DNA from 3 places in the Asaia sp. HumB genome. Region 3 is predicted to be linked to each of the others. Evidence: riboswitches for the same ligand, from Rfam matches in the RefSeq annotation. Region 3 holds a riboswitch; each other region holds the start of a gene.
What was found. A riboswitch is a leader RNA that binds a small molecule or an ion and turns the genes downstream of it on or off. The one in region 3 is predicted to bind cobalamin.
Positions count from the first base shown of each region.

Region 1: it holds a riboswitch for cobalamin, as region 3 does, so the genes downstream of both, P5689_RS05385 (HoxN/HupN/NixA family nickel/cobalt transporter) here and P5689_RS10570 (DUF1636 domain-containing protein) in region 3, are expected to answer to the same signal.
Region 2: it holds a riboswitch for cobalamin, as region 3 does, so the genes downstream of both, P5689_RS01660 (TonB-dependent receptor) here and P5689_RS10570 (DUF1636 domain-containing protein) in region 3, are expected to answer to the same signal.

Region 1 is NZ_JARPML010000002.1:944,920-955,716, forward strand. Features, by position in the region: gene yfdE (CoA:oxalate CoA-transferase) at 1-316, shown strand, start outside; gene P5689_RS05365 (YoaK family protein) at 313-1,026, shown strand; gene P5689_RS05370 (GNAT family N-acetyltransferase) at 1,041-1,349, shown strand; gene P5689_RS05375 (hypothetical protein) at 1,520-3,382, shown strand; gene P5689_RS05380 (TonB-dependent receptor domain-containing protein) at 3,861-7,160, shown strand; gene P5689_RS05385 (HoxN/HupN/NixA family nickel/cobalt transporter) at 7,223-8,257, opposite strand; cobalamin riboswitch at 8,411-8,626, opposite strand; gene P5689_RS05390 (NAD-dependent succinate-semialdehyde dehydrogenase) at 8,827-10,197, shown strand; gene P5689_RS05395 (SDR family oxidoreductase) at 10,403-10,797, shown strand, end outside.
Region 2 is NZ_JARPML010000002.1:64,186-74,982, forward strand. Features, by position in the region: gene P5689_RS01655 (phosphocholine-specific phospholipase C) at 1-1,627, shown strand, start outside; cobalamin riboswitch at 1,869-2,073, shown strand; gene P5689_RS01660 (TonB-dependent receptor) at 2,160-4,391, shown strand; gene P5689_RS01665 (M48 family metallopeptidase) at 4,504-5,322, opposite strand; gene P5689_RS01670 (cation:proton antiporter) at 5,523-6,731, shown strand; tRNA gene P5689_RS01675 (tRNA-Met) at 7,325-7,401, opposite strand; rRNA gene rrf (5S ribosomal RNA) at 7,437-7,551, opposite strand; rRNA gene P5689_RS01685 (23S ribosomal RNA) at 7,664-10,396, opposite strand; tRNA gene P5689_RS01690 (tRNA-Ala) at 10,783-10,797, opposite strand, start outside.
Region 3 is NZ_JARPML010000002.1:2,091,418-2,102,214, forward strand. Features, by position in the region: gene P5689_RS10555 (DUF3313 family protein) at 412-1,179, opposite strand; gene P5689_RS10560 (HAMP domain-containing sensor histidine kinase) at 1,321-2,748, opposite strand; partial or broken gene P5689_RS10565 (response regulator) at 2,745-3,457, opposite strand; cobalamin riboswitch at 3,613-3,818, shown strand; gene P5689_RS10570 (DUF1636 domain-containing protein) at 3,961-4,377, shown strand; gene cobW (cobalamin biosynthesis protein CobW) at 4,374-5,387, shown strand; gene cobN (cobaltochelatase subunit CobN) at 5,391-8,738, shown strand; gene P5689_RS10585 (cobyrinate a,c-diamide synthase) at 8,829-10,148, shown strand; gene P5689_RS10590 (histidine phosphatase family protein) at 10,163-10,797, shown strand, end outside.

The DNA.
Region 1 (10,797 bases), 1.1 Mb from region 3:
CGACCGCATGGACAATCTCGATGCACTCAAGGAGGCCATTGAGGGGGCTCTTAAGGAAAACGACGCGGCGTACTGGCTTGAGGCTATCGAGAAGGCCGGTGTGCCGGTCGGTCCTATGCTGAATGTTGCAGAAGCGGCGGCTCTGCCCCAGACAGCCGCCAGAAATATGGTGATTGATGCCGGGGGGCTGAAAATGCCGGGCAACCCGGTGAAGATCAGCGGCTATGATGATCCTCTGACACGCCCCGGTGCGCCTAGGCTCGATGAACATGGCGCAGCCCTGCGCGCGGAGTTCGCCCCCGGCCAGCCATCATGACCACTACAAACGTGACAGTATCCACGCCGGCCGCGCAGGAGGATTCTCTTGTCACCCTGCTGCGGCGCGTCTTCTGCCTGACCTTCGTTGTAGCTGTGGTGGAGGTCACGACCTATATCGATGTTGGCGGCATCTACCCAGGCATCATGACGGGAAATACCGTGCAGCTTGGCCGCGCTGTGGCACTGCACCACTGGCCGAATGCAGGATCAATCGGCACGGCAGTGGGCCTGTTTTTTCTCGGCTGTATCGGGGCAAGCCTGATCAAGAAATTCCTCAGCTGGCCCTATTGGGGCCTCCTGATCATGGCCGCCATTCTCTTTGTCGTCAGTTTCGTCCGGCTTTCCCCCGGGTTGCGCCTGCCGGTCGAATTGCCTCTCGTCGCGCTTGCACTGGGCATTCAGGGCGAGACATTGGCCAAATTTGGCGGGGTGTCGCTCCAGACGATTGTGGTGACAAACAACATCGTCAAGTTTTCCGAGGCTTTCACCGGGCGCTACCTTCTGCTCTGGCTCGGCCGCGTGAAACCGGATGGAAAAAGACCCGCCCTGAAGGAAGTGGCTCTGCCTGCCTGTTCCTGGCTGACCTACGTCTTGTCGGCGATGCTGGGGGCCTGGCTGGGACAGTTTACCAATCTTGTGCTGTTCCTCACCACGATCATGCTGGTCCTGACAGTGTGGGATCTGCATCGGGACTACAAAACGAGCTAATTGGAGAAAACGTCATGAAGACAGCGCAGGACACACAAGGTTTCGGCTCCGGTCGCCTTCGTGACAACAAGGCGCTCAATCGCTTCGAATGGTCAGAAGCGGGCGAGACCAGTATTGTCGGTTATCATCACGACGGCTCTGTTCTGGTCCTGGATCACAGTTCCGTTCCTGAGGCTTTGGCCGGGAAGGGTATTGGATCGCGGCTCGTCAGGGCCGTGCTCGATCATCTCCTGACGACAGATCAGAAGATTGCCGTGCGCTGCGATTTCATCAATCACGTTATCAATCGGCACGCGGCGTATCAGGCCCTTCTGCAGCGTTGAGCCGCGCCACCCGATGGCAAAAGGCCTGAGATAAAGGGAGCCTTGACGCATCGACAACGAGATTGGAAATCATAAATAATAATTACCGAAATCGTTTATTCTGTTAATGAGATTGCGCCCACACCAAGGGTATAAAATTCAATAACAATAATAAACAAGGCAAACTCAAGGTGAGCGAGCGTTTCAAAACTGCCCTCAGACTCTCTTTGCTCGGCGTGAGTATTGGTACAAGCCTGACACCCATTGCGGCCCGGGCCTCGACAGATGATGATGAACTCGCCTTGATCAAGGCGCAGATCCGCGATCTGGAAAACCGCGTCGTGAAGATAGAGCAACGCCGACAGGCCCGATCAGCCGGCAAACAGGGGGGGAGCCGCACCAGCCACCCCATACGCCAGGATAGCGCCACCAGAGGCGCTAATCAGACCGCCTCCGCTCAAGCTGCAGGCCCCGTCAGTCCATCGCATGCCGTGAAAGCACCGCAGGCTGATACAACCGCGATCAGGTCCGGTGCATCAGATACGCGCCTTGCCCAGGCCACATTGCCATCCGGTCGCGCCGCGGTGACCGAACCGACCAGCACACCAGGGAGCGCATCGGGAAGCGCCGGGTCCGCCATCGATCTGAGCTCATCGAGCCCTCTCGCCATTACCCAGACCTCCGTCGATCATCTGCCGCCTGTATTCAGCATCGGCAATATTTCGGTGCGTCTTGGCGGTTTCATCGATATGTCCAATATCTGGCGTGACTCTACGATCACCAGCGGTCCCGCCACTGCATGGAACAACTTCCCCTATGCCAACAGCCCAAATCACGGCCTGAGTGAGGAGCGGCTCTCGGCCCAACTCACGCGTCTTTCTACCCTTCTGGAGGCAAACCCCACGAGGGATATCCGCCTGCAAGCCTATATCGAGTCCGATCTTGGCGGGGCGGCAGGGACGACCAACTCTGTACAGATCAGCGGCTATACGCCAAGGCTGAGGCAGGGATATTTCACTTTCACCAAGAAGGATTGGGGTTTCCATGTCCTCATGGGGCAGGCATGGAGTCTCTCGACAAACTACGCCAAGGGGGTCACCCCGCGCAGCGAACAATTGCCTGCCGTGACAGACAACAACCAGATACCGGGCATCACCTTCCTGCGCGTACCCCAAATCCGTATCGGCAAGGACTGGGGGAACAAATACTGGCTGGCTGTCTCGGTTGAAGACCCTCAGGCGACCATTGCCTATTCAGCCGATCTGGCATCGGGTGGTCGCTTGCCAGCGCTCAGGGGCTACACACAGGGGCCGCGCGTTTTCTACCAGAATACGGGCGGGTTGCTGCTCAACCCGAGTGCAGAATATACCGATAATCCGATCCCTGATGTGATCGTCAAGGGAGCCGTCGATACCAATCTTGGGCATTACGAGGTTTTCGGCCTCGGCCGCTGGTTCCGTTCGGTCATCCAGTCTCCCGGTGACGCCCGCAGCCACAAGGATACCAAATTCGGGGGCGGTGTAGGTGCCGGAATGACCACACCACTGTTTACGCCGGACCTTCAGCTGACGGGGAATGTCATCGCGGGTCAGGGTATCGGTCGCTATGGTGCGTCCCAGCTTCCCGATGTCACTTTCAACGGTCAGGGCGGTCTCTCGCCCATCCCTCAGATCCGTGGTGCGCTTGGCCTGATCGGCCATCCAGATCCTTCGGTGCTGGTGTATCTCTATGGCGGTGTCGAGGCCAGCAGCAAAAGAAGCTATATCGCCGCCGACGGCATGCAATATGGCTATGGCGTCAATGACCATAATCTCGCTGGCTGCTCCATCGAGTTCGGAACATGCACCGCCCAAACCCGGACCCTGGCTTCCATAACGGCGGGGGGCTGGTGGCATTTCCTCGATGGCACTTACGGAAGCCTCATGGGAGGCGTGCAATATACCTATATCCGCAAATTTGCCTTTCGCGGGTCGGATGGCAAGGGCGGCTCGGTCTATCCAACCACCTTTGGCAATACCGTATACGTCACGTTCCGGTATCTGCCTTTCCAGTAAGCCCCGTCGCAACGCCTGCCTTTGCAAATGGCAAGGGCATACTGATTTATCTGCGCAAAAACGAATTCCGCGATACTGAGCTGCAATGTGTCGCCCGGGTAGCCGCGCTTGCCTTGCTGCGATTGGAGACAAAGACACTTTGCCTCCCCCCTGACTCCTGACATAGCGGGCGGGCGCCCTCGAATACCCTCCATGTCGCTGTTGGCCCATTGGAAACTTACCAACAATATCAATCACGACGGCACAATGTGTGATGCACTGTTGCGATTGTACAACAGCGTGACATATTCGCGGAGTATTACCGCGATACTTCTTCGCCTTTCGCCCATGGGGATAATAGTGGAGGAGAGCTCTCACCCGGTTGCCGCACGCAATCACCCGGCAAGGGCACTTGTGCCGCACGGTGTAGCGCAAGGAGACGACAGACAAACGGACATGATGTGCCAGATAATGGCACACAAGCGATGGGGTGTTCTTGATGCCATTTCCCGCAAGGGTGAAGACAAGTGCTCTCACCCCCGCACGGTCATTGCGTCTCCTGCTTACCCTGACCGCCGGCACAATGGCCTTTGTCCCGCTTCCTGCCTTGGCGTCTGAAAAAGTCACCGGGCAATCCGGAGCAGGTGCGCAAGACAAGCAGACATCCCATCCCCTGCGGAAGCAGGCTCAACTGCGGCAACAGCCACGCGAGGCAGTGCAATCGACAAGCGAAAAACACCGCCTGTCCTCTTCCGTGTCCTCAAAACGCGACGCATTGGCTGTGGGCGCGGGGCAGAAAGCGTCCCCTGCAGAGACGATTTTCGTCACTGGCACGCGCCTGACGCAATCGCGTCTGACCAATGTCATGGCCGGATCGTCACTGAGTGGCGAACAGATTGGCCGCCGGGGCTATACCGATCTCGGCCTTGCGCTCTTGCGCGAAAACCCTGCCGTCAGCGTGCCTGACAATTCCTCACTCGGCACACAGAACATGTTTGGTGCCGGACAGTCCTTTGTGAGCTTGCTTAATTTGGGTTCGCAGCGTACCCTCACCCTTGTCGATGGCATGCGCATGGGCGGCGGGGCTACGGCTTCGATCTACGGTGTGGGATCGGGCTCGCAGGTTGACGTGAGCACGTTGCCAACCTCGCTCATCAAGTCGGTGGATACCCGTCTGGGCGGTGCTGGTGCAGCTTATGGCGCTGATGCTGTGGCTGGTGTGATCAACTATACGCTCGATGACCACTACAAAGGTGTTTCGCTTGAAGGTCAGGGCGGCTGGACACAACAGCTCGATGCCGCCAGCGAGAAGATTGCATTCAAGGCCGGCACCGGTTTCGATCACGACAAGGGAGGGCTGGTCTTCGATGTCGAATATCGCAATCAGGCCGGTATCGTCGCCAGTGATCGTCCGGATGTGTTCGGCGCCAACGCGGCTGTCTATCACCGGCCCGCACTGGGTGAAGCATCCCCTTACACCTATGTGTTGAGCCCTGACCTGCGTTTCATTCAGGCATCGCTCACCGGTATGCCGTCCCTGACCGGCGCCTATGGCGACTTTCCCGTATATGGCGGCAATTATGGTGCAACCTGGGCTGGGCTGGCTGCGTCCGGCATCGCCAATGCCAGTGGTATTCCCCTGACCTTCAGCCAGAACGGCCAGTCGCTCGTGCCGCTCAACGCGGGGACCTTGCTCAAGAGTGACACGGCTCAGGCCGTTGGGGGCGATGGTATCTCCCTGCGCAACTACAACCAGATCGTCACACCAAATGACAAGCTCAACCTGACCTTGCTTGGCCATTACGATTTTGATCCGCACATCCACGCCCGCTGGCAAGGCTGGTACGCACGCGGCAGTGCGGAAAACCAGGTGGGCCAGGGAACATGGAGCAGCACGCTTTTCAACGATGCGCTGACGGCGAATAATGCCGGGCCCTATAGCAGCAGCTATTATCAATACGGTGTCACGACTGGTGCTTTCGCCCTGAGCACCAGCAACCCGTTCCTCACAAGTGCCGAACAGAGCACGATCAAGCAGGCTCTGGCTGAAAACGGCCTGCCAACCGATACATTCTATCTCAACCGCCTCAATCAGGATCTCGATCAGGGCCTGTTTCGCACCACATCGCAGATGTTTCGTTTTCAGGGCGGGCTGAATGGCGATTTCCGGGCCTTCAACCGTCAGTTCAACTGGAAGCTGCAGGGCGAGTATACGCGCAATACCAATGCCACGACGGCCCCGTCACTCGTTATTCCCAACCTTGTCAATGCGTTGAACGCTGTCACCGCCGCTGATGGCACAATCGAATGTGCTCCCGGCTACCAGAATGCTCCGATTGCCACGCGCAGCGCGGTATGTGCCCCGCTCAACCCGTTTGGCTACAACCAGATGACGCCGGCCGCGCGCGACTACGTCACAACGGAGTCACGCTCGACCAACCGCAACACGCAACGCGATCTGCAGGCCGAAATCAGCTCGACCGTGGCGACCCTGCCAGCAGGGACGATACGATGGGATCTGGGTTACGAACATCGGCGCGAGGCCTATCATTTCGACCCCGGCGCCTATCTGCTTGGATGGAAACAGGGCGATGGCAGCTATCTCCCCTACGGCAATAGCGCATCGATCCCTTATACGGGCGGCGCTTATCATACGCATGAGGGCTTCGGCGAGCTCGATATCCCTCTGATCTCACCGGCAATGCATCTCCCGGGTGCCTATCATCTCTCCCTGACGGCCAATGGGCGCGTAACCTATAACAGTATCACCGGCACCTACTGGACCTATATGACCGGTGCGGCCTGGTGGCCCACACGCGATATCGGTCTGAGCGGCAATTACGCTGTATCGGTACGCAATCCCGGCATTGGCGAACTCTACTCCCCCCAATCCTCGACCTATCAGAACGGCGTCGATCCCTGTTCCGATACAGGCCTTGCGTCGGGCCCCAACCCGGCCCTGCGAGCCGCCAATTGCGCACGCGCCGGACTGCCTCAGAATTTCGTCTCGAACTTCAATTCCTACGGCGTCGAGGGTACAGCCGGAGGGAACCGGAATCTCTCTAATGAACGCTCCAAAAGCTATACGGGCAGCCTTGAATTCAGGCCGCATTTCATACGCGGGTTCGATGTCAAAGCCTCATTTGTGGATGTCAGAGTTGCTGATGCCATCACCTATCTGAGTGCCAATGACCTGCTCAATGCTTGTTACGACACCGGCATCTACCCGAATAATCGCTTCTGCTCGACATTCACCCGGGATTCATCGGGGCAGATTTCCTCTTTCCGCTCCGGCTATTACAATATCGCCAACTACGAGACCCAGGCCCTTCAGACGACGATAGAGTACAACACCCCCCTCTCCCGTCTGGGTCTGCCTGAGAGCTCGGGGGCGATCGACCTTCGAGGCAACTACGTGCATTACGTCAAGAGCACGCGCAATTATGCCGGAAGCACCTATCTGCTTTCAGGTAATATTGCTGCGCCCAATGACAATTTCACACTCAACACCACGTGGATACGTGGCCCCTTTAACGCTCAGTGGCAGACTATCTGGTATGGCCCGAGCCTCGTGGCCCTTCAGGTGCCGACCACGCGTTATGAGGGCAACAAACGCCCGGCCTTTGCCTATTTCAATCTCTCACTCGACTATGCCGTAACCGAGCATTTCTCGACCAGCTTCGTGGTGAACAACATCACCGACGCCCTGCCACGCGATGCAGGCATCTATAGCGTGGGCCGTTATTACGAGGCGCTTATCGGTCGCGCCTTTCAGATGCGCATTGGCGCCCATTTCTGAACGCAACGCCCGCTGGTGGTTGTACTCGCGACCGCCGGCGCGCCGAGACCGTAAGCCCTTCGTCAGTTTTTGCGCCGTGCATCGACCCGGCTGAAAATCAGAGACAGCATCCAGGCCAGCACGAACAGCCCGATCACGATAAACCCGATCTGGTTGAAGCTGTCGCTGACAGCGGCCACAACGCCCCAGAACCGCCCTTCAAAACCGATCTGATCACCCAGCAGTCGCAGCGTTTCGATACTGCCAATCCCGACAGCCACGATCACCGAGATCAGGGTAATGATGATGTTATAGCGCAGCTTGCGCAGCGGATCGACAAAGGCCCAGCGATAGGCCCCGAGCATGAGAACACCATCTGCCGTATCGACAAGGGCCATGCCCGCAGCGAACAGGGCAGGAAAGATCATGACCGCCGCAACCGAAACACCCCGGCTCGCCTGTGAGGCAGACAGCCCCAGAAGCGAAACCTCTGTCGCGGTATCGAAGCCGAGGCCGAACAGAAAGCCGAGCAGCACCATATGCCAGCTGCGCGAGACCAGTCTGAACAGCGGATAAAGCAGGCGTGACAGTAGCCCGCCCCGGTTCAGAAGCGCTTCTGGGTCGACCTCCTCGATCGCCCCGCCTGCCCGTATGTGGCGCCAGGCGCGCCAGGCGCCGCGCAGGACAATGAAATTCGTGATGGCCAGGGCAAACAGGAAGCCGGCAGAGACGAGTGTGCTGGCAATGCCACCAATATCATGCCATGCACCAAAACGATCCTGCATCGCCTGTGACAGCAGCGCCGTGCCCAGCGCCGCCAGCACAACAATCAGGGAATGGCCGATGGCAAACCAGAACCCTGTCAGCAAGGGCTGCCGCCCCATCTGGATGAACTTGCGCGTCACGTTGTCAATCGAGGCGATATGATCGGCATCGACAGCATGACGCAGGCCAAAACCATAAGCCAGCAGGGCATTGCCAAGCAGCAAGGGCCGATCGCGAAACATCACGAAGGTCCAGACCCAGAGCGCCATATTGGCCAGAAGCAAGCCAATCCCCAGCAGGGAAATGCGCCAGCGCAGCGACGGCGGAGACACCGGCAGGGTTTCGGCGCTCATCTCTGGCCCCCGTTTTGCCCGATCAAAGATCCCCGATGAGAAATCGATGCAGGCCTGACGGCATTTCGTGCACGTCGCGGCACGCAAGAAGGCAGGGTAAACTCGTTCACGAGAAGGGCTCTCCGCAACAACCGGATCATCCCGTCCGGTCTGGCCGTCAAACATGACAAGGGCAGGTCTCCTGGCTCACGGTTCATCGCTCCCCTGCCCCTTCCCGGATGACCTGCACCCAGTGGTTCCGGCAGGGCGCTCACCGCTCACAGTTGCGGGGACAGCTGCCGCCTCGCGCCCGATCCTTTCAGGATCAGCCAGCCCGTCCGACATTCCCTTTTCACTCACTCGCGCAAGACCCTCGACGGGCTCGACCCTACCGTTTCAACCAGGCGAAAGCCAGCGTTCAGCGGCCTTTATGCAGGTGTTTCTCCCATGCCCCAACCGTGCGTCTAGGGGGTTACCCAGCCGATATTGCCTCCCCTTTGAGGGAAACCATGCGCCTTTCCAGGCATTTGTTGGACCGTGACTTTGGTTCGGCCATGCGCCGGACACCAGATAACCGGGAGCAGAAAACGATGAGCGCCTATCGTACGATCAACCCCGCCACAGGCAAAACCGAGCGCGAGTTCGACCTTCACACCAAGGCGCAGGCCTTTGAAAAGCTCGACGCCGCCCATGAATTCTACAGAAGTGACTGGCGTCACCGCAGCTTTGCCGAGCGCAAGGCCATCGTCAACAAGGCGGCGCAGATCCTTGAGCAGAACAAGGAAAAATACGCCCGACTGATTTCCATCGAAATGGGCAAGGTTCTGCCCGAGGCCATTGCCGAGACCGAACTCTCTGCGAAGATCCTCGCCTATTACGCCGAAAACGCCGAGAAATTCCTTGCCCCACGTGAGATCCCTGTCTCGGAAGGTCGTGCGACGGTCCTCAGCCAGTCTCTGGGTGTCATCTACTGCGTCGAACCCTGGAACTTCCCTTACTACCAGCTTGCCCGCGTGGCAGGTCCCAACCTGATGGCCGGTAATGTCGTGCTCGCCAAACATGCACCGGGTGTTCCGCAATGTGCTCTCGCCTTCGAGGCGCTGTTCCTCGAAGCCGGGGCACCCAAGGGAGCCTGGACCAATCTGTTCATCGACAATAATGTGTCGGAAGAACTGATTGCGCGCCCTGAAGTGCGTGGCGTGGCCCTGACCGGCAGTGAGCGTGCAGGCAGTGCTGTCGCCGCACAGGCTGGCAAGGCCCTGAAAAAGACCACGCTCGAACTCGGCGGCTCCGATCCATTCATCGTGCTCGACGATGCCAATCTCGATGAGGTCATCCCCCGTGCCGTGGCCGGACGTATGTCCAATAACGGTCAGGTTTGCACCGCCGCCAAGCGTATGATCATTCATGAATCCTTGGCCGACGAATTCGTGCGTCGTCTCTCAGACGCCTTGGCCGAATTCCGCTATGGTGATCCGCTGGAACAGGGCGTCACTCACGGCCCGATGAGCAGCGAAAACGCCATGAAGCTCGCACTGAGCCAGGTCGAAAAGGCAGTCGATCACGGGGCAAAGCTCGTCACCGGCGGCAAGAGGCTCGACCGCGAGGGCTTTTTCATGCAGGCGGCCCTGCTAACACATGTCACCCAGGATAACCCGATTTTCTACGAAGAGATCTTTGGTCCCGCCGCCATTGTCTACCCGGTGGCCGATGACGATGCCGCCATCGCGCTTGCCAATGACTCTCCGTTCGGTCTGGGCGGTTCCATTCATACGGCTTCGGTCGAGCGTGGTCGCAAGCTTGCCGAGCGCATTGAAACCGGCATGGTGTTCATCAATGATGTGACGGGCACCGCCCCGGAACTGCCTTTTGGCGGGGTCAAGAATTCCGGCTATGGCCGCGAGCTTTCCTCCAACGGGATCGAGGAATTCGTCAATCACAAGCTGATCCGTTCAGCCTGATCGAAACCGGCCTGTCACGATCGTCCACCCGATCCGTGACAGGCCCTCAGGATGCCCTGTGCAAGGCCTTACGAAAGCCCATTCCTGACCTTATGAGCGCCGCGACACGCTTTGCCATGAAACTAAGGCTCACATTTTCGCGATGAATAGGGTGCAACGCACAGCCCGCGGCACTTGACCGCCGTCCGGAAAACGGAGCCTCATCATGACCGATTACGCAAAGCCCCCCTTCGATACCCCTCTTCAGGATCGCATCCCCGGTCAGACCAAAGCCATGACGCCCCTCCCCGATCATGGTGAGGAGAGCTACGAGGGCTCAGGTCGCCTCGCGGGCAAGATTGCCCTCATTACAGGTGGCGATTCCGGCATTGGCCGTGCCGTCGCCATCGGGTTTGCGCGCGAAGGCGCCGACATCGCTCTGTCCTATCTTGATGAGGAAGCCGACGACGCCGCGGAAACAGCTGCCTGGATCGAAAAGGCGGGCCGCAAGGTGCTGCTGCTCCCCGGCGACCTGAAGTCACGCGAGATCTGCAGATCCGTGATCGATGAGACAGTCTCGACCTTCGGCCGGATCGACGTCCTAGTGAACAACGCCGCTTT
Region 2 (10,797 bases), 2.0 Mb from region 3:
TAAAAGCCCGATGACGATGGGGTATTTTACCCGCGCAGAAATTCCCTATTACTACGCACTGGCCGACGCCTTCACCATTTGCGACGCCTATCACGCTTCCATTTTCGGCCCGACCAATCCCAACCGCCTCTATTTCTTTACCGGTACAAACGGCCTTGCTGTTGGCGCTGATGGCAAACAGGCGGTCGAGAATGTCGATGACGGCAACTGGTCGGCCGATATGGCGCACGACAATCCCGCCTTCACACCTTTTGACTGGACGACTTATCCCGAGCGCCTTCAGGAAGCCGGGGTGAGCTGGAAATTCTACCAGGAATACGATAATTTCGGTGACAATCCCCTCGCCTCCTTCAGGCAGTTCCGTAATCTCGACAGGCAGGACTGGCGGTATCGTCAGGCACGCGCTGTCGTGCCGGGCTCAAACAAGGAGAACATGCACGAACTGGAGGGGCGCTACCTGCTGGAGGCTTTCGAGAAGGATATCGCCGATGGAACGCTGCCTCAGGTGTCGTGGATCGTCCCACCGGCGGCCCTGTCAGAGCATCCCGAAGCGCCGCCCGGCTTTGGCGAGCATCTGATTTCCAAGCTGATCGACATTTTCGTTCGACATCCCGACATTTGGGCAAAGACTGTTTTCATTCTGAATTATGATGAGAATGACGGGTTTTTCGACCACGTACCGCCGCCTGTTCCTTCATCGCAGACAGCAACTGGCCAGCTTCCGGACGGTGAGGCCTATCACGGCGAGCCTGTTGGCCTCGGACCGCGTGTACCCGCCCTGATCATCTCGCCCTGGACAAAAGGCGGGTGGGTTAATTCACAGGTGTTTGACCATACGTCGGTCATCCGGTTTCTGGAGCAGCGGTTCAATGTTCCCTGCCCGACCATTACACCCTGGCGGCGAGCGGTTTGCGGCGATCTGACCTCTGCCTTCGATTTCAGCAAGCCTGATGCGAAGTGGTCCGTGGCTCTTCCAGACACGAGCGCGTATCTGCCCCAGACACGAATTTCCTGTGCTCACCCGCCTCCGCTCGTACCGGAGCATGGCAGCCTGCCCCTGCAGGAGGCCGGTCAGCGTCCGAGCCGGGCTTTGCCTTATCGCTTCGCTGTTACAAGCCAAGCCGATGCGCCGACGAAACTGGTCTTTGCCAACACGGCCGAGCAGGGTGTGGTTTTTCGTATCCGTCAGACGGGTGAGGCAAGCCAACATCTGACCGTTGCAGGCAAGACAACGGCTGTGTTCCTCTGTTCGGCCTCAGGCACGGTCGAGATCTACGGGCCGAACGGGTTCTACCGTCTCCATGATCCCGAGAGCCGCATCGGCCTAACGTCACAAGCGAACGGGAGCAGCCTGCATCTATCCTTAAACTGCGCGGGCCAGGGGACCGGTGCAAACGAACCCGTCGTGCTCTCGCTCATCGATCACTACACCGGGCAGCGACAGAACCTTTCCGTGCAACTGGGGCAGATTTTGCACCTTACCATACCGGTTGCCGCGAGTGACCACTGGTACCATGTCGATTGCGTCACCCGTTCGGGCAAGCTTGTTCTCTCTCTCGCGGGTCATGTCGAAAACGGATCGCCCAGCCGGTCGGACCCGCAGTTCGGGCGTGGGAACCCGGCCTGAAAGCCTGTCTCATCAGGAAAACGAAGTGCGTGATGCGTGGCGGGGGCGACACAGCGATAGTCGCCTGGAGAGAAACAGAACCTCTTCAAGGCGTGACCCTCTCGCCCCCGAGCGCGTGGAGCACGTCTGTGCCGTCGCACGCCTGCGCACCCGAGGCCCTCAGCGCTGTCGCGAAATAGACGCAAGGAAAAGCCAAACTATAGACCAAGACCCACGCAGCATTGACAGCACAGGTTGAAAAGCTAGGGTCGGAGCCGATGGTGTTCCGGAGACGGGATGAAAAGGGAACATGGTCGAACGCCATGACTGCCCCCGCAACTGTAGGTGAAGAGTGTGCGAACGTGGACCCGCCAAGGGTTCAGCCACTGGGACTATCCCCCCGGGAAGGCCAGTTCGCACATCATAACGCACAAGTCAGGAGACCTGCCATCACACGGGGTCACGGACGAGAACCGGCGGGCGGGGTGTCCTGCAGGTGGCAGGAGAAACACTGCCCATCGTAGTGACGTGAACACGGGATAGCACACATAACATGCGCCCCATGCGCTCACTCAGGGCTTGTCTTCTGACAGGCATCTCGCTCGCGCCTGCACTTGGCCTTCTGCCGCTTTTACCTGCTGCCCTCGCTCAGGAGCAAGGCAGCAACGACGAGTACATTACGGCTCATGGTGAGAGTACCGGTCTCAAGGCACGCCCAGCCATAGGAGGCCGGCTCGGACTCAGCCTCCAGCATAATCCGGCCTCGATCTCGATCATTGATCAGAAGATCATCTCGCAGCGCGGCTATGTGCATGCTGAAGATGCTGCCGATTTCGCGCCGGGTGTGACCTCCGGTGGCTCGCCCGGCAATCCGGCGCAGCTCATGATGCGTGGTTTCAGCGGCAACCAGGTGCTGATCCTGCGCGACGGTTTCTATTTCGGTCCCACGACCATGGTGAACCGACCACTCAACGCCTTCAATCTCGAGGCGGTCGAGATCCTGAAAGGCCCCTCCTCCGTTCTTTATGGCCAGGGTGCCGTCGGCGGTACCGTGGATATGCGCACACGCACGCCAGACATGGATCATGTGCGTGCCAACGCTCTGGTCTCCTACGGGAGCTTCAATAGCTGGAATGCCGGCATTGGCGGGTCAGTGCCCCTCACCCGTACCCTGGCGATACGAAGCGATTTCAGCCGGACCTCGTCTGATGGCTATGTCAAAGGCGCCAATCCGCGCAGCAATGACTGGACCACCACGCTTCTGTGGCATCCAGATGCGAAGTTCACGGCACGTTTTACCATCGATTACCTGACCGATAATCTTTCGACCTATTACGGAGCGCCGCTTGTACCGGGATCCGCTGTAAAAGACGCAGTTGGTGGGTTGCTCCATTCCACTCAGGGACTTGTCATCAGCCGAGCCTCGCTGTGGCGCAACTATAACGTGGCCAACCCACGGGCGAGCTCCGTCAACGCGACGCCGACGCTGCATCTGGACTGGGCTGCCAGTGACCACGTCTCACTGCATGACAAGGCCTATTTCCTTTATGCCAAACGTCGCTGGGACAATGCCGAGACCTACAGCTATATCGCGTCGCCCGGCGCCACTGATGCGAGCGGACAGGCAATCACGCCCGGCCGGATCGGCCGCGATCGTTTCTATGTCTATCAGAACCAGCATCAGCTTGGAGACAGCGTCGATGCCCGTTTCGATTATCCCCTGTTCGGGTTACGCAATCGCCTCGTGATTGGCGGAGATGCCTACTACATTCGCTTCATCCGCAATCGCGGCTTTCCCGATGCGGATTACGCCGACAGCGTCTCATTGACGAGCCCTGAAGGCGGCGCACTCGAGTCATTTGCCGGGGAGTATCCCTACCGTAAATCTCCCACGACCATGATCGACGTGGGGCTGTTTCTTGAGGATACCCTTTCGATCACCGACAGGCTGCGGCTGGTGGGAGGGTTCAGATATGATTGGCTTTCGCTCGACAGGCAGAACTTCAACCAGAATGGCCAGTTCAATGCGTCCACCAGCTTCAAGGGGCATTACAATCCGGCCAATTTCCGCATAGGTCCGGTTTTCGACCTTTTGCCCAATCTGAGCCTGTATGGGGTTTATACCACGGCTGAAGACCCACCGGGCTCCAATCTTTTTCTTGCCAATCGTGGGCAATTCTCCCGATTGAGCCACTCCCGTCAGGGAGAGATCGGGCTCAAGGCAAGCGCTCTCTCGGGTCGGTTCGTCACAACCCTGTCCTTCTACGATATCCGCAGGACGAGGGTGCTGGTCCAGACCGGACAGGATAGCGTTTCGACAGCTGGCAGCCAGAAATCGCGTGGTCTGGAGTGGCAGGCCGATTGGCGCATTGACCGGCACCGGAGCGTCTCGGGAAATGTGGCCTATACCTATGCCCGTTACGGCACATTCTTCCCGAATGCCTCGACCGATGCGAGCGACAATCAGGTTCCGGACGTCCCGGCGGTAACGGCCAATCTATGGGGCGTATGGTCGAGCGTTCTCGACCTGCCGCTCGATCTGGGCGCGGGCATGCGTTACGTCTCTGCACGCAAGGGGGACTATGCCAACACCCTTACGCTCAAGGACTATACCCTTGTGAACGTATTCGCTGGCTGGCACGTCTATAAGGGGATCACCCTGTATGGTCGTATCGATAATCTTGCAAACAAGCATTACGTGCAATGGGCGGATACCAGCTATCCAAGCGAGGTACTGATCGGCGCGCCGCGCTCCTTCACGGTCAGCATGCAGGCCTCCTTCTGAAAGTGTGGGAGGCGTGATGCCTCCCTCATTATCCAGACGGGGACCACCTCCCCTTGCTGAACTTCCCGTGTGTCATGCAACCCAATAACGCCTGTCTATAGAACGCGACGGGTCAGACAGCGCCGTGTTTCTGTTCGGGTGTCGCGAAAAGCGCGATGAGACGTGAAACGCGTCGCGTGAGGCACGGATGGGTAGACATGATCTCCACCACAAAGCCAGCCATGCCCGGCACCTGTGCCTCCTGCTCGGCAAAAGCCTCAGCATTCATCGACGTATTGAGGCGCCGTGCTCCGCAAGCGAGCATCTGCAACGCCCCTACACCGTCACGATAATCCGGCAGTATCGAAGCGCCTACGGCATCGCAGCTATATTCGCGTCCGCGCGAATAGGCACGGTAAAGGAGCGGTACCAGATAGGCCGGCGCACGAAGGAAAGTCTTGAAGCCATCAAGATGCCCCAGCACATGATGGGCAATCTCATGACCCACGATGAAGCGGAGCTGCGCATCTGTGTCTGTCTCGATGATAGCCGAGGTCAGGAACACATAGCGCCCACGAAGCAGGCGTATGGCAAAGGCGTTTGTGATACCGTGCGAGTTGTAGATGAAGGCTCGAGGCACCTCTTGCAGGCCGAGCCTCTGGCTGACTTCGGCAAAGGTCGCATGGAGTTCAGGGAACTGCCTGGAGGAGAGTGCGACCATGTTGCCAAGCGCATAGGCCCGATAAAGCGCTGCTGCGACAAGACTGATCGCGCCGAGCACGCCGAGATAGAGAGCGATCACCACGAGTTGGGCCAGACCGTTCGGGCGCACAAGCGCCACCATGACGAAAGCAGCCAACAGAATGAGCCAGACAGCGGTCCCGAGAACTGTCAGGGTCCCACCGTAAAGTCTTTCCTTCGCATGGCGATATTGTTTTATGTCAGATGTCATGACTTTGTGACGCCCTTCTTCTCGTTATAGTTCTATGAGCAAGACAAGCAGTATCAACAGGCGGAATAATCTGCATGTGATTTACCGTTTCATCCAGGTTTGCGAGACATAATGCGTCTGGGGGGACCATCGACCCTTGTGATCATTTCCCTTGGTTCAGGTATTAAGCTATCTTTTCGTGCGAAACGGGAAGGACAGGTATGAACGATTTTACGGCGCTCATTGCGGATCTGGGTTTATTCGTCTGTGTTCCCTGGATCCTGTGGCGTCTGCTCGGTCGCGCCATACCCATTGCCGTGATCCCGATCCTCATCGGCATTCTCGCCGCCGTATGGCATCTGCCTCTTAAATCTGTCGGCGTCCCGTCATTCTACGGTGATACGATAGGCTGGGTCGCAGTTCTCCTCCTCGCTTTTACGGCAGGTATGGAAATGTGGCAGCATCCTGAGGGCGACAACCGCGAAAGCCAGATACCGGCACCCAGCCTGCCTCGCCTCCTGGGAGGAGCAGCTTCGGCGCTGGGCGGTCCCTTTCTCATCGGCACGGTACTCGTTTATTACTTTTTTCTGCCACTCCCAGGCTGGCATGCACCAGCCGTTTCCCCGCTCATTGGCGCGGCTTCCATCGGATTGTGTATCGCGGTCAGTGCGCTTCCGGTCCTCATAGGCATCGTTCGCGAGTTGCCCGTTCGAGACAAGCCAATCGGGCAGCTCGCTCTGAAATTGGCCGTAATCGATGACGCAACGCTATGGATCGGTCTGGCACTGCTGCAATTCGCTGCGGAACGACAATCAGCGATGCACAGCTGGGGTCTCAGGCAATGCGTTGCCTTGCTCCTTCTGATTGGCCTCGGTCTCGTCGGCTCACTCGCGTCACGTCACGTCCGCAATCCGCCAAAAGCCCTGATCTGGGCAGTCGTACCGATTTATCTCAGCCTTGGCTCCTGGGCCAGCATGACGCTCGGTTTACACGAATTGATCGGGGCGTATTTCGCGGGAGCCTTTATGCCTCCCTCATGGGTAAGGCGTCTGCCGTTCGAAGCGATCTCGACCTTTTGCCTTATCTGGATTGCACCGCTGTTCTTCGGTCATAGTGGCCTGCGTATCGATGGCGACGCCCTTACCTGGCCGTCGGTTCTTGCCTCTCTCTCGCTTGTGGCCATATCAATCGTCGCCAAGATTGGCTCGATCTACGCCTTCCCCCCCTCGTCCAGCCTTTCGAGGCGTCAGACACTCGGGCTTGGCGCACTCCTCCAGTGCAAGGGTCTCATGGAAATCGTCGCAGCAACCATACTCCACGAGCAAGGTATGCTCTCCGAGTTTGCCTTTGCCTCGCTCATGGTTCTGGCCGTTATCTCCACGTTGCTGACTGGCCCGATGTTCCACCTTTTCAAACCAAGATCCGTCTGATCAAGCGGAGGCGTCGCCGGCGTTTCAAACTGGCGCGCCACGACCTTCGGCGGTGAGGCTAGTCGACACAGCTGGTGGCGCTTCATTGCTTGAGAAAGGCCAAGGACACTCGCGCAGATGATAGTTCGGCCGCAGGGATACCGCGGCAATATTCCGGTTTTTGCCGTCTATTGATGGTATCTCGATTCCTGCGGCGCAGACGTCGTGCGCCATCTGCGAACCTTCCTCGCCCGGACGGGAGGAGAAATCGCGAAGGTGACGACCGCTATCAAGCCAGGGATCTGCGAGTACAGAACTTGACGAGGGCCCAAGCCACTCTGATGTTGTCTTGCACTCTTTGGGAACCATGCGCGGGATCTCATCGGCCACATTTCCATTACCAGAGCACGAGAGCACGAGAGCACGAGAGCACGAGAGCACGAGAGCACGAGAGCACGAGAGCACGAGAGCACGAGAGCACGAGCACGAGCACGATGAGGGGGCAGATTGATTGCGCTGTCAAACGCGGGCTTTGGGTGTGAAACCGGGAACGCCAAAAACGCCTCGTACTGTGAAGCTGAGGCGTTGCGTAGGGATTTGTATGTGTAGGATTTTGGTTGCGGGGGCAGGATTTGAACCTGCGGCCTTCAGGTTATGAGCCTGACGAGCTACCGGGCTGCTCCACCCCGCGGGGGTGGTGGTGTGTTTTGTGGGGTGGATCAGGGGACCTGGCGGCGACCGACTTTTCCGCATCTTGAGATGCAGTATCATAGGCGCTGGGGCGTTTCACGGCCGAGTTCGGGATGGGATCGGGTGGAAGTCTCCCGCCATAGCCACCAGGTCTTCTGATCCACCCGACAACTGTGTGTCGGTGTGGAGGTTGGTGTTTTGTGTATGATGAGTGTGATTGCGTGGATGATTGCTATGCATGTGTATGCTCTCTTGTGAGAGCGTTGTGTGAGCGATATGGGCGATTAGGACCGGTTAGCTTCACGTGTTACCACGCTTCCACACCCGGCCTATTGACGTGATGGTCTTTCACGGCCCTGTGAGACCTAGTTTTGAGGTGGGTTTCCCGCTTAGATGCTTTCAGCGGTTATCCCGTCCATACTTAGCTACCCGGCTGTGCCGCTGGCGCGACAACCGGTACACCAGAGGTATGTTCATCCCGGTCCTCTCGTACTAGGGACAAATCCTCTCAAGTCTCATACACCCACGGCAGATCGGGACCGAACTGTCTCACGACGTTCTAAACCCAGCTCACGTACCACTTTAATCGGCGAACAGCCGAACCCTTGGGACCTGCTCCAGCCCCAGGATGTGATGAGCCGACATCGAGGTGCCAAACCTCCCCGTCGATGTGAACTCTGGGGGAGATCAGCCTGTTATCCCTAGAGTACCTTTTATCCGTTGAGCGATGGCCCGTCCACGTGGGACCACCGGATCACTATGGCCGACTTTCGTCTCTGTTCGAGCTGTCACTCTCACAGTCAGGCGGGCTTATGCCATTGCACTCGACAGTCGGTTTCCGACCGACCTGAGCCCACCATCGCGCGCCTCCGTTACACTTTGGGAGGCGACCGCCCAGTCAAACTGCCCACCATCCAGGTCCCGGACCAGGCTAGACTGGTCTCGGTTAGACATCAGAAAAATTCAGGGTGGTATTTCAAGGACGGCTCCACCGGTACTGGCGTCCGGGTTCGTAGCCTCCCACCTATCCTACACAGGATGTCTCTGATGCCACTGCAAAGCTGCAGTAAAGGTTCATAGGGTCTTTCCGTCTGACCGCGGGTACCCCGCATCTTCACGGGGAATTCAATTTCGCTGAGTCGATGCTGGAGACAGTGGGGAAGTCGTTACGCCATTCGTGCAGGTCGGAACTTACCGACAAGGAATTTCGCTACCTTAGGACCGTTATAGTTACGGCCGCCGTTTACCGGGGCTTCAATTCAATGCTTGCACATCTCCTCTTAACCTTCCGGCACCGGGCAGGCGTCAGGCCGTATACGTCGTCTCTCGACTTCGCACAGCCCTGTGTTTTTACTAAACAGTCGCTACCCCTGGTCTGTGCCACCCGCCTGTGGTTGCCCACGGACGGGTCTCGCTTATCCCGAAGTTACACGAGCAATTTGCCTAGTTCCTTCAGCATCGTTCTCTCAAGCGCCTTGGTATTCTCTACCAGTCCACCTGTGTCGGTTTCGGGTACGGTCTATACGCCAGAGCTATTTCCTGGAATGCTCCAAAAGCCTGGTCAATCCAATAAGACCAGACAACATATCGCATTCGTCACTTCTGGCAGGCCCAGTAATATTCAACTGGTTCCCATCGACTACGGCTTTCGCCCTCGCCTTAGGGGCCGGCTCACCCTGCGTGGATTAACCTTGCGCAGGAACCCTTGGACTTTCGGCGACAGTGTTTCTCGCACTGTTTGTCGCTACTCATGTCAGCATTCGCACTTCCGATATCTCCAAGAGGGTCACCCCGTCTCCTTCGCAGACCTACGGAACGCTCCGCTACCGCGCATATCAAAGATATGCACCCACAGCTTCGGCACGTGGCTTGAGCCCCGTTACATTTTCGGCGCAGGGTTTCTATTAGACCAGTGAGCTATTACGCTTTCTTTAAAGGATGGCTGCTTCTAAGCCAACCTCCTGGTTGTTTTGGAATCCCCACATCCTTTCCCACTTAGCCACGATTTGGGGGCCTTAGCTGGTGGTCTGGGCTGTTTCCCTCTCGACAATGGACCTTAGCACCCACTGTCTGTCTGCCACGCTCATACTCCTCGGTATTCGGAGTTTGGTTAGGTTTGGTAAGACTTTGGGTCCCCTAGCCCATCCAGTGCTCTGCCCGAGGGCAATACGTGACGATCTACCTCAATAGATTTCGCGGAGAACCAGCTATCTCCGAGTTTGATTGGCCTTTCACCCCTAGCCACAGCTCATCCCCGACTTTTTCAACAGGCGTGGGTTCGGCCCTCCAGTGCGTGTTACCGCACCTTCAGCCTGGCCATGGCTAGATCACTCGGTTTCGGGTCTTCTGCCAGCAACTCATTCGCCCTATTCAGACTCGCTTTCGCTACGCCTACACCTACCGGCTTAAGCTCGCTGCAAACAGAAACTCGCTGACCCATTATACAAAAGGTACGCCGTCACCCCATAAGAGGCTCCGACTGCTTGTAGGCATCCGGTTTCAGGTCTCTTTCACTCCCCTCATCGGGGTGCTTTTCACCTTTCCCTCACGGTACTTGTTCACTATCGGTCATCAGGGAGTATTTAGGCTTGGAGGGTGGTCCCCCCATGTTCAGACAGGGTTTCACGTGCCCCGCCCTACTCGAGAACCATCATGAACACTACGCATACGGGGCTATCACCCATTATTGCCGGACTTTCCAGACCGTTCTGCTTCTTTCACAATGATTACTGGCCTGTTCCGCGTTCGCTCGCCACTACTAGCGGAATCTCTGTTGATGTCTTTTCCTCCAGGTACTGAGATGTTTCAGTTCCCCGGGTTCGCCTCATACCCCTATGTATTCAGGGCATGATACCTATCGCTAGGTGGGTTTCCCCATTCAGATATCCACGGATCAAAGCTTGCTCGCAGCTCCCCGTGGCTTTTCGCAGCGTGCCACGTCTTTCGTCGCCTCCTGATGCCAAGGCATCCACCGAATGCCCTTCTCATGCTCACACACTACACATGCACAGCAACCATCCACGCTCGCGCGCTTCAGAGTTTTCTGCGCAGAGAAAATGCAATGCATCGCACGCAAAGTTCATCATACTTATAAAACACTCTCTGACCGCTATACGCCACAATCCTTAACACGAGACCGGATCAGAGCCTCCCGGACCAAAGTCCAAGAACCCAAAACCGATCCACATGGGTCAGACCAACCCGGATCGTGGCAGCACCCAGAAAGTGCACCAACCTATTCACACTGACAAAGAACAGACTTTTTCATCGCTCCCGCACCAAAGTGCGGCAGGGAGGAAACATTTTTCCCTTAACCTGTAATGTTATCGCACTATCATGCCGCTCGAAGCTTTCGCCAAGCAGCGTGTACCGGTGTGGTTTCTGGTGGAGGCGGACG
Region 3 (10,797 bases):
GCCTGCCTGTCCTGCACGACATGGGCGACATCAGGTATCATGTTCTCGTGCCGCGTGATCTCGGTGTAAAAGGCAGTCCATCTGTTGCTTCAGGGAGGCTGATCGTTCCCTGTTTCGCCATGGGGCAGAAAGCCGACAGGGCGATCGAGACAGGCGGGATGGCCAGACTGGGCCCCGCGGGACACCATTGAAAATGGCCGACAGGATATGCTCGGTCAGGGTGAGCACGTCCCGGTTGATGATAAGGCCGAGCAGGGGCCAGTGTCGCCTGACGGCAAGGCGTAATGGGTGCATGAGAAAACACTCCTCGTCTCATCGGGACATATGATGGGGGGATGAGGGTGCGCGGGTCTCAATGCCGAACCGCCTCCCCTGCGCTCTGGACGATGGACTTGTGGAAGGCATCGGCAATCAGCCGGAGAGCGGTCGGGTGATGAGGCCCGATCTGTGCATCTCCTCATCCATCAGATTCGCTGCGAGATGGAAGGCGCGCCGGGCATGGGCGTAGGGCAGCCATTGCCCCATCATGTTCCACGGCATGCCGTTATTATAGGTCGCGATGGCCATAAGCGTGCTGCCGTTGCTTGCATCGATGGCCAGAAGTTCCTCGCTGGCGCCCCCTGGGGCTGGCGGGGGAATGGGGGGCAAGCCGCCTCCTGCCGCGCCAGCCGCAAATCCGGCGATGATGGGCAAGGCATTGTAGTACCATTGGCTGCGCCGCAGATTGGTGATGGCCGCTCTGATGCGGATTGTTCCGGGGGGCAGGGTGGCGACGCTGGTCTCGTTCAGGATCACCAAATCCTTGCCCAGTGTCTTGTGCAACTCATCCTCGAAGGCGCGTATCACGCGTTGCTGGGCTTGCGGGGAGAGATGGGCGGCCTTGTTCGTCGGGCGCCATTGCACTGGCTCGATCACTGCATAACGGTAGACGATTCCGGCCGGTGCCTTAGGAGCAAAAACCAGATCATCACCGTGATTGTCAGGATGGGCCATGAGCCCATAGGTCTCAGGCGCAATGAAGCCGGTCTTCGTGGTTCCCTGTCCGGCACAGGCGCTCAGCGCCATCATGCCGGTTATCAGGACGGGATACAGAAATCCGGGGTTGATCCGCCGTGGTGAGGCGGGTTTGCGGGCCAGAGAACGGGTGAGGGAACGAATGGCGTAAGGCAGGCGAAACATGGTCAGGCGCGTCTCCCGGGCAGGAAAGGCGGCGCAATCTCCTGACAGACAGGGGACGGGCCGGGTGATTTCCCTCTTTCTGCCGGTCGCGTCTTTCTGCGTTATGTCCCGTCTGTGGCCATGTGGAAATATTGGCGTCTTTCAGTCGGAAGCTGGCAACAGGACAAGCACACGCAATCCGCCTTCCGCCCGGTTCTCGATGATGATATCGCCGCCCAGACCGCGCATGACGGTGCGGGCCGATGTGAGGCCAAGCCCAACCCCGCCAGTCTGCCGGTTGCGCGATTTGTCCAGCCGGAAATACGGCTCGAACACGGCATCGAGCGCGTCGGGTGGAATACCTGGACCGTGATCGAGAATAGTGACAACCCAGCCCGTTGCCCGAATCCCTGCAGGTGGTGCGTCTGTCATATCGGCTGGCGCGAGGATAATCTGCGGTGGCGTTGCATATTTGATCGCGTTCTCGACCAGATTGGTAAAAACGCGCTTCATGGCATTGACCGGACCGCGATATCCCACCCGACCCGGATTGTCGTACCGCACATCATGACCCTGATCGCAGAAATCATAGGCGACGGTTTCAAGCAGCCCTGAAAGATCGAAAGCCGTCTGTGTTTCATGGGAGGCATCGTCGCGGAAGAACGACAAGGCGCCATCGATCATGGCCTGCATCTCGTCAACATCGCGAAACAGCAGTTTCTGTTGCGTCGGGCAGTCAATGAACTCTCCGCGTAGCCTGATACGCGTGAGCGGCGTGCGCAGATCATGCGAAATGGCAGCGAGCATCGTGGTGCGATCAAGGATGAATTTCGTAATACGCGCCTGCATGGCGTTGATCGTCACCGCCACCTGACGGATCTCTCTGGGCCCCGCTTCACTGACGCGTGCGTAATTTGGCTGCGCGTCGAGCCGGCGGACTTCATGGGCCAGATATTCGATCGGGCGTGACAGCTGGCGCGAGGCGATGAGTGACACCGCGATGATCCAGACAAACAGCATCATGCCTTCCAGCATGAGGCGCTGAAAGGCGTAAAGCCCCCAGAAACGCTGGAGGGCAACGCAAAGCACCCAACTGCCGTCATCGAGCTGGATCCCGACGAAATACGCGTCGTGATACAGCGAACGGTCATAGGGCAGGCCGGGTAGGGTAGAGACAGGGTTATCTTCCTGGAACACTGCGATGGCAGGAGGCCTTTGCCCCAGAAACGGGCTCAGGAAATGCCAGCTCTCCTCAATCTCGCTGCGACGGTAATGCCCCGCGGCCAGAGCCTTCGCGAGCGGCGACGTTTCCGGGTACCACCCGAAATGGATCTGTCTGGTCTGTGCCGCCGCCAGCAGTGTTTCCCTGTCCGTGGCGGGGGCGACCCGCACCATGCGAAGCACAGCCCCAACCTCTCTCACCATACCGGTGGCCTCGATATCAGGCTTGCTCCACTGGCCGCCAAATTCGACAAAGATCGCGAGCAACAGCAGCGTTATCCCGGCGGCAAGGGCCACTGTGACAATCAGGCGGCGGGAGATGGTGTCCTGTGTGAAAGCGCGATCGGGGGGGAGCCTCGCCCATCTCATCGTTTCACCGCAGCGGTGAACATATAGCCGCCATTGCGCACGGTGCGTATCAGGGTTGGATTTCTGGGATCGTCCTCCAGCTTGGCGCGCAGGCGACTGACCTGCACGTCGATACTGCGATCGAAGGCAGCATGATCGGGACCACGAGCCATGTCCATCAGCTGGTCCCGCGTAAGGACGCGCTGCGGATGTTCGACAAAAGTCAGCAGCAGATCGAATTCCCCCCCGAGAGCGGGACGAGTGACTGGTCCTGCGCGCGCAACTCGCGACGGGCAACATCCAGAACCCAGCGACCGAAACGAAGGACAGGGCGCAGCGACGGGGGTGTCTCGCCCGGCGTGGCGGCACGACGCAGCACCGCCTTGACCCGGGCCAGAAGCTCGCGCTGGTCGAATGGCTTTGTCAGGTAATCATCGGCCCCGATCTCGAGCCCCACAATACGGTCAGTCAGATCGGCCATGGCAGAGAGCATGATGACCGGGATGCGGGATCGGGCACGCAGGCGCTGGCACAGGCTGAATCCGTCCTCATTGCGGAGCATGATATCGAGAATCACCAGATCGACCGGCTGCCTGTCCAGAATGGCAAACATGGTCTCGCCCGTTTCGGCCGTGGAGACCTGATAGTGATGCTTTTGCAGAAAACTGCCGAGAAGGGTCAGGATATCCTGGTCGTCATCGACAACAAGAAGATGAGGCATTGGGGTCATCCCTCGGTCGTATCACGCAGGCTCGTCCGTATGATGTCAGCAACGGACATGATGTTTCAAGTTGCAAACAATCGGATGGAGCGATGCTCCGGGTCACAGGGTGAAGGCGCGCGTCGCCCTGTCCTCTCCGGGCTTTGCATCTCCTTTGGCAAAGCTGCTAGGAAATAAGCGACGGTGCCTCGCAAGGGGTGAAAAGGGAAGCAGGTGCGTGCCATGTGCATCAGTCCTGCGCTGCCCCCGCAACTGTAGGTGGTATGTCATTGCCGTCGCAGCCCACTGGTGACCATGCCGGGAAGGGGGCGGCAATGCCGGGCAACCGGGACCATGAGCCAGGAGACCTGCCGTCGCGTCACCGATTTCACGATCCGGCGGGGTGCCCGGAGCGCGACAGACCATGAACCCGCACCCGTCATCGAGGGGCGGCTCATGGCAGGCCGGGATATCCCGGCAATCATCCTTGTGCCCTGTTGCGCCCGTTTTGCGGGCCTGGTCCGGGATTGTTCATGGCCGAACCGATAACATCTTGCGATACGCCTCCCGTCATTCATGTCTGCCTCACCTGCAGGGACGGGGGTGAGGCGCTGCACGAGGCACTCTTGCAGCAGGCGACCACCGCCGGTGTACGTGTCGAGGGGGTCAAATGCCTTGCGGCGTGCCAGCGGGGCTGCACCGCCACCCTGTCCATGCCCGGCAAATGGTCCTGGCTTCTGGGAGGGTTGAGGCCAGAACTGGCGGAGGATCTGATGGTCTATGCCAAGGCCTATGAACACTCGCGCTCAGGAACGGTCATGCCCTCAAAGCGTCCTGAAAGCCTGCGCGATATCATTCTGGGGCGTTTTCCTGGCCAGTTGTCGCCGTCAGGCGAACCTCTTCAACCCGCTGCACCCGCCCAACCTGCCGCATCTGAAAGACTGTCATGAGCAAGATTCCTGTTACCATCATCACCGGCTTCCTTGGTGCGGGTAAAACCACCCTGCTGCGTCACCTGATCGAGAAATCGGATGGCCGCCGCATCGCGATCGTGGTCAATGAATTCGGGTCTCTTGGCATCGATGGCGAGACCCTGCGCGGGTGCAGTATTCCGAACTGCCCTGAGGAAGATATCGTCGAACTGACCAATGGCTGCCTGTGCTGCACCGTGGCGGATGATTTCATCCCCACCATGGAAGCCCTACTCGATCGCCCGACCCCGCCCGATCACATTGTCATCGAGACCTCGGGTCTTGCCTTGCCCAAGCCGCTGCTCAAGGCGTTCGGCTGGCCGAGCGTGCGCACGCGCATGACGGTGGATGGCGTGATTACCGTGGTGGATGCCCCGGCAGTGGCCGATGGCCGCTTTGCCGATGACCCGGAGGCCGTGGCGAAACAGCGCGAGGAAGATGAGTCGCTCGACCATGATAACCCGCTCGAAGAGGTTTACGAGGATCAGCTGGATTCAGCGGATCTGGTCATTCTCAACAAGACGGATCTGCTGGATGACGCCGCCCTCACTGCGGTCGAGGCTGGTCTTGCTGCACGCAAGCGCCGGGTGCGCGTGATTCGTGCCCGTGAAGGGCGTGTCGATCCGGCTGTGCTGCTCGGCCTTGCCGCTGCGGCAGAGGACGATCTGGCAGCACGCCCCTCGCATCATGACGGGGCAGATGAGCATGAGCATGACGATTTTACGAGTTTCGTGCTGAGCCTGCCCGAACAGGCCAGTGCCGAGGCCTTTATCGCCAGACTTGAGAAGGTGGTGCGTGAGCATGATGTGCTGCGTATGAAAGGCTTTGCCCGCGTGGCAGGCAAGAGCCTTCGTCTGGGCGTGCAGGCGGTGGGCGCGCGTATCCGACATGCCTATGAGCAGGGCGAGGCGCCAGAGGGCAGGCTGGTTGTGATCGGTTTGCATGGGCTTGACCCCAAGGCTGTGCAGCGCAGCTTCGACGCAGGCTGAGCCGTGCATATTCTCTTTCGGGAAACGCATGATCTGGATGGGCAGGCCGTGGCCGAGGACCTCGCCCACGCGCCAGCCGATCTTGTCCTGCTGTCGTTTTCCGAAAGTGACCTGCTGGGCCTGCGCGATGTGCACAGGGCTTCAGACCCCAGTTTGCAGGTCGCCACCCTGTCGCGCCTGCGTCATCCCCTGTCGGTCGATCTTTATCTGGAGCAGACGATTACCCATGCACGTTGTGTGGTGGTGCGCTTGCTCGGGGGTACCGAATACTGGCGTTACGGCGTGGATGAACTCAGGCTTGTCTGCCGGGGAAAGGCCATTCCACTGGCCTTCATCACCGGCGAGGCCACGCCGAATACCGCACTCGAAAGCCTTTCGAGCATCGCGCCCGCCCAGTGGGCCCGGCTTGACAGCCTGTTTCGCGAGGGCGGAACACGCAATCTGCGCTGTGCGCTCACCCTCATGGGAGCCATTGCCGGATTAAATGCGGATGACGGGGCAGAGGCCGAAAAGCTGCCTGACGCCGGAATTTACCGTCGCCTGAACACGGACGTCTCCAGTCGGGCTCTGGTCGTGTTCTACCGCGCCCACCTCCTTTCTGCCGATCTCGATGGCATCGATGCGCTGGCAGAGGCGATCGCAGCCGCCGGATGCGGGGTCGATCTGGTGTATGTCTCGTCCCTTCGCGCGGCCAAAGTCGCGCCTTTTCTCGACCGGTGGCTAGTGGACGAGCCTCCCGACATCATTCTGAATGCCACGTTCTTCGCCTCTCGTGGGGATGATGGCGCGGCATCGGTCCTTGAGGCAGCGGGTGTGCCCATCGTCCAGCTGCTCCAGCCGGGCACGACGCTTGAAGGATGGCGCAAGGCCGCCCGGGGGCTGTCACCGTCCGATCTTGCCATGCAGATCGTCCTGCCCGAATTTGACGGTCGTCTTTCAGGGGCACCCATATCGTTTCGCGATGAGGCACCGCCCGGCCTGCCAGCCCGGCGCGTGGCTTATGCCCCCGGTATCGCGCAAATTGTGCGCCAGATGCAGGGCTGGTTGCGTCTGGCAGCCGAAACCCCGGGCGAGCGGCGTCTGGCGCTGGTTCTCTCCGATTATCCCGGCGCTGAAGGGCAGGCTGCCCATGCTGTGGGTCTGGACAGTTTTGCCAGTGTCGAGGCCATCGCCACCATGCTGGCCAGTGCAGGATACGACGTGCCACCTCTCGTCGCGTCAGAACTGCCAGACAGATTGTGCCGCGCCGAACCCACTCTCATCATGAGTGCCGACGCTTATCGGGCGGCTTTCGACACCCTGCCTGAGTCGTTCCGGCAAAAAGTCATTGCGACATGGGGGATGACCTCGCAGCCGGTCAGTGTGCGCTTTCTGCGCGTCGGCGCTCTTATTCTCGCCATTCAGCCCGGTCGGGGTCAGGAGTCTGACCGCAAGGCGCAGTATCACGACCCCGATATTGCACCCTGCCATGCCTATATCGGCTTCTATCTATGGCTGCGTCGCATCGGCAATATCAGTGCGATGGTGCATCTGGGCACGCATGGCACGCTGGAATGGTTACCCGGCAAGGCTGTGGCGCTCTCACCAGAATGTGCCCCCGCTGTGCTGCTGGACGGGGTGCCGGTCATCTACCCTTTCATTGTCAACAACCCCGGTGAAGCCGCTGCGGCCAAGAGGCGCCTCGGTGCGGTGATGATCGGTCACATGACCCCGCCCGTGCAGCGTGCAGGGCTCGACAGCGCCATGGAGTCCCTCGAACGCCTGATCGACGAATATGCCGAGGCAGACGGGCTGGACAAGCGACGCGGCACCATGCTGCGCCGTCAGATTCTCGATCGGGCTGCCGATCTGGGAGTGCTGGCCGAAAGCCATTCATGCGCTACCGGCCAGGAAGGGGCCGACGGGCGCAGTGCACGCGTTAGGACGCCCAGGGATGATCCGGCGGATGAGGCCGAGGCGCTGGCGCGGCTCGATGCCTATCTGTGCGACGTCAAGGACCTCCAGATACGTGATGGCCTGCATGTTTTCGGCTGTACGCCGCCCCGCCATGATGCGCTGGTCGCCATGCTGTCCGAGACAGCCCATGTCCCCCCCGAGGCGGTGAGGGCGCGTCTTGATGCCTGTCCCGAGGCCGAGCGTCTGGCTCTTCTGGCGGCGCTCGATGGTCGTTTCATCTCCCCCGGCCCCTCGGGCGCACCCACACGCGGGCGTCTGGATGTGCTGCCGACGGGTCGCAACCTGACAACGACCGACCCGCGTATGGTGCCCACGCGGGCCGCCCTGCTTCTGGCCCATCGCACGGTCGAGCTTCTGCTGGCACGGCATATCCAGGAGGAAGGCGAAAACCTGCGTCATCTCGTGCTCGATCTGTGGGGCAGCGCCACGCTGCGCACGGGGGGAGAAGATATGGCGCTGGCTTTTCTGCTCATGGGCGTTCAGCCCCGGTGGGATGCCACGAGCGGCAGGCTTTGCGGCTTCGAGATCGTGCCGCTCACCGTGCTTGACCGGCCCCGTGTGGATGTCACCTTGCGTATATCGGGGCTGTTTCGCGATGCCTTTCCGGGGCTGATCGATCTGTTCGACCAGGCCTCACGTGCCGTGGCCGCGCGTGCAGAAGACGCGGAGTGGAACCCGCTCACTCTCGACCCTGACAGTTCGCGCATATTCGGTGCGGCACCGGGGGCCTATGGCACAGGACTCGAGGCGTCACTGAGCAAGGGGGGCTGGAAGGATAGGGACGAGCTTGGCCGTCGCTATCTTGAAGGCTCACAATGGAGCTATGGCGGCGGTCGGGAAGGCGTCAGGGCCGGGTCGGAGCTTGCCAGTCGTCTGGGCCGAGCAGAGGTCGTGCTGCACATGCAGGACCATGCCGAGACGGATCTGCTCGAAAGTGTCGATATGGCAGCGCATGAAGGCGGGCTTGGTGCCGCAGCGTCCAGCCTTGGGAATTCACCGATCCTGCTTCATGGCGATACCAGCCAGCCCGATACGCCCCGGCTGCGCGATGTGGCGCAGGAAGTGGCGCGTGTGACGCGGGGCAGACTGGCCAATCCCCGCTGGATTGCGGGCATGATGCGCCATGGCTATCGGGGTGCTTCGGAAATGGCGCGTGGTGTTGCAGCGCTCCAGGGCTGGGCGGCGACCCTGCCCACACGGCTGGATCGACAGATCGATCTCGCCTTCTCGGCGCTGTTGGAAAACGAGGAATGTGCCGCGTTTCTGGAGGCCCATAACCCGGAGGCGCTGTCAGACATGAAGCATCGTTTTGCTGATCTGCTCGATCGCGATCTGTGGCGACCGCGCAGCAATGCCGTCGCGAGAGTGCTGGCGAGCGACGATGAGCCGGTTTGATCTGCGAAGAGGGCAACCCCGGTCCAGCACGCCCACGGTTCTGAGGCGCAAGACTAGGCCCGTGAATGCATCCATCATGAGAGAGAGTCCATGACCCGTATGCTGATGGTGGCAGCCCCGCGCTCCGGTTCGGGCAAGACCACGCTCACCTTGTCACTCATTGCCGCCTTCCGCCGCAGGGGGCTGAAGGTGCGGGCGCTCAAGACAGGCCCCGACTATATTGATCCCGCGTTTCATCAGGAGGCATCAGGGGCACCCTGCGCCAATCTCGATAGCTGGGCGATGACCCGTGATCAGATGGCCGCAGGGCTGGCTCAGGCGGCGGAAGAGGCGGATCTGGTCATCGTGGAGTCGTCCATGGGGCTGTTCGATGGTCTTCCCCTTGAGGACGGCGCGCGTGGGGCCGCTTCCGATATCGCCTCGCTTTTCGCCATGCCGGTTCTGCTGGTGCTCGATGCGAGCGGGCAGGGACAGACCGTGGGTGCCATTGTACAGGGTATGACGGGGTGGATGCCTGATGTGCGTATTGCTGGCACCGTTCTGAACAATATTGCTTCGGACCGTCATGAGAGGCTCTGTCGCGCCGCCTTGCGGCATCCTCCTATGGGCGTGTTCCGGCGCGACAGGGGTATCGTGCTGCCAGAGCGTCATCTGGGTCTGGTGCAGGCGCGCGAGCGTGGCGATCTGGCTGGTTTTTTCGCCGCTCTGGCAGACAAGGCCGAGGCCGAGCTCGATCTTGACGCCATATTGGCCATGGCAGCGGTGTATCGCCCGGCTGCCCCGCAGGACAGGGCTACGCTCAGGCCCCCGGGGCAGGTTATCGCTCTGGCTGATGATGCTGCCTTTTCCTTCCTTTACGCCCATCACACCCGGACATGGCGTGAGGCCGGGGCGGAAATCCTGACCTTTTCACCCCTGGCTGACGAAGCACCACCGGAGCATGCGAATTGCTGCTGGCTGCCCGGTGGTTATCCGGAATTGCATGCGGCGGCACTGGCAGCAGCCAGCCGCTTCAGGGCAGGCATGACGCGTTTTGCGGAGACACGACCGGTCCATGGCGAGTGCGGCGGGTATATGGTGCTGGGCGCGGGTCTCGAGGATGCATCGGGCGCGACCCATCCCATGCTGGGGCTGTTATCCCACCGGACCTCCTTCGCACGCCGCAGGATGGTGCTCGGCTATCGTGAAGCGCGGCTGTGCCATGACGGCTTGCTCGGCGCGGCCGGACAGGTGCTGCGTGGGCATGAATTCCATTATGCAAGCGTTACGGATCGTGGCTCGGACGAGGCTCTCGTGACGCTGCGTGATGGTGAGGGGCAGGATCTGGGTGAGGCGGGCAGCCGACGTGGTCTGGTTTCAGGCACGTTCTTTCACATGCTGTCTGGTCCCAGACCGTCGTCAGACACGTGACACCGGCTTTTTCCATGCTGCTGGCGCGCCACCCTGCGGTGCAGGTGGTGGCGGGGCTATGCTACGGGCGTCTGGACGTTGATCTGGCCGCGGGTTGGCAGGACTGTGTTGCCGGTTGGCAGCGTATCTGGTGCGAAGGAATGGTCGCGCGATCCTCAGGCACGACGGGGCCTCTCGTGTCCCCTGAAATCCGGGTGTTTCATGCGCCCGCATCACGTTGCGCTCTCTCTGCTCAGTTGCTGGTCGAGGTATCCGGACAGGGTGCTCAGGCAGGACAAAGGCCGATGGCGTGTGAGAGCGATTCCCGTCTGGCCGAGCTGGATTTTGGCACCTGGGAAAACCGTCTCTGGTCACACGTGTCGCGCGCTGCGCTGGATGAATGGGCGGCCAACCCGATGGGCTATGCGCCGGGTGGGGGCGAAACCGTGCAGGCATTGTCGCACCGTGTGACGGGTTTCTGGCAGGAGCGCATGGCAGCGGCTCAGGATTGTTGCATCGTCACACATGGTGGCCCGTTGCGCGTGATGCTGGCGCTGGCGGAGCGCCGCCCTTTCGAGGTGTCAGACCCGGCCCCTGCACAGGGTGCGGCAATTCTGTTGCATTTTTTCAACAATCCCGGTGGGTTTGTTGCGCAAAAGTCGCCGATCCG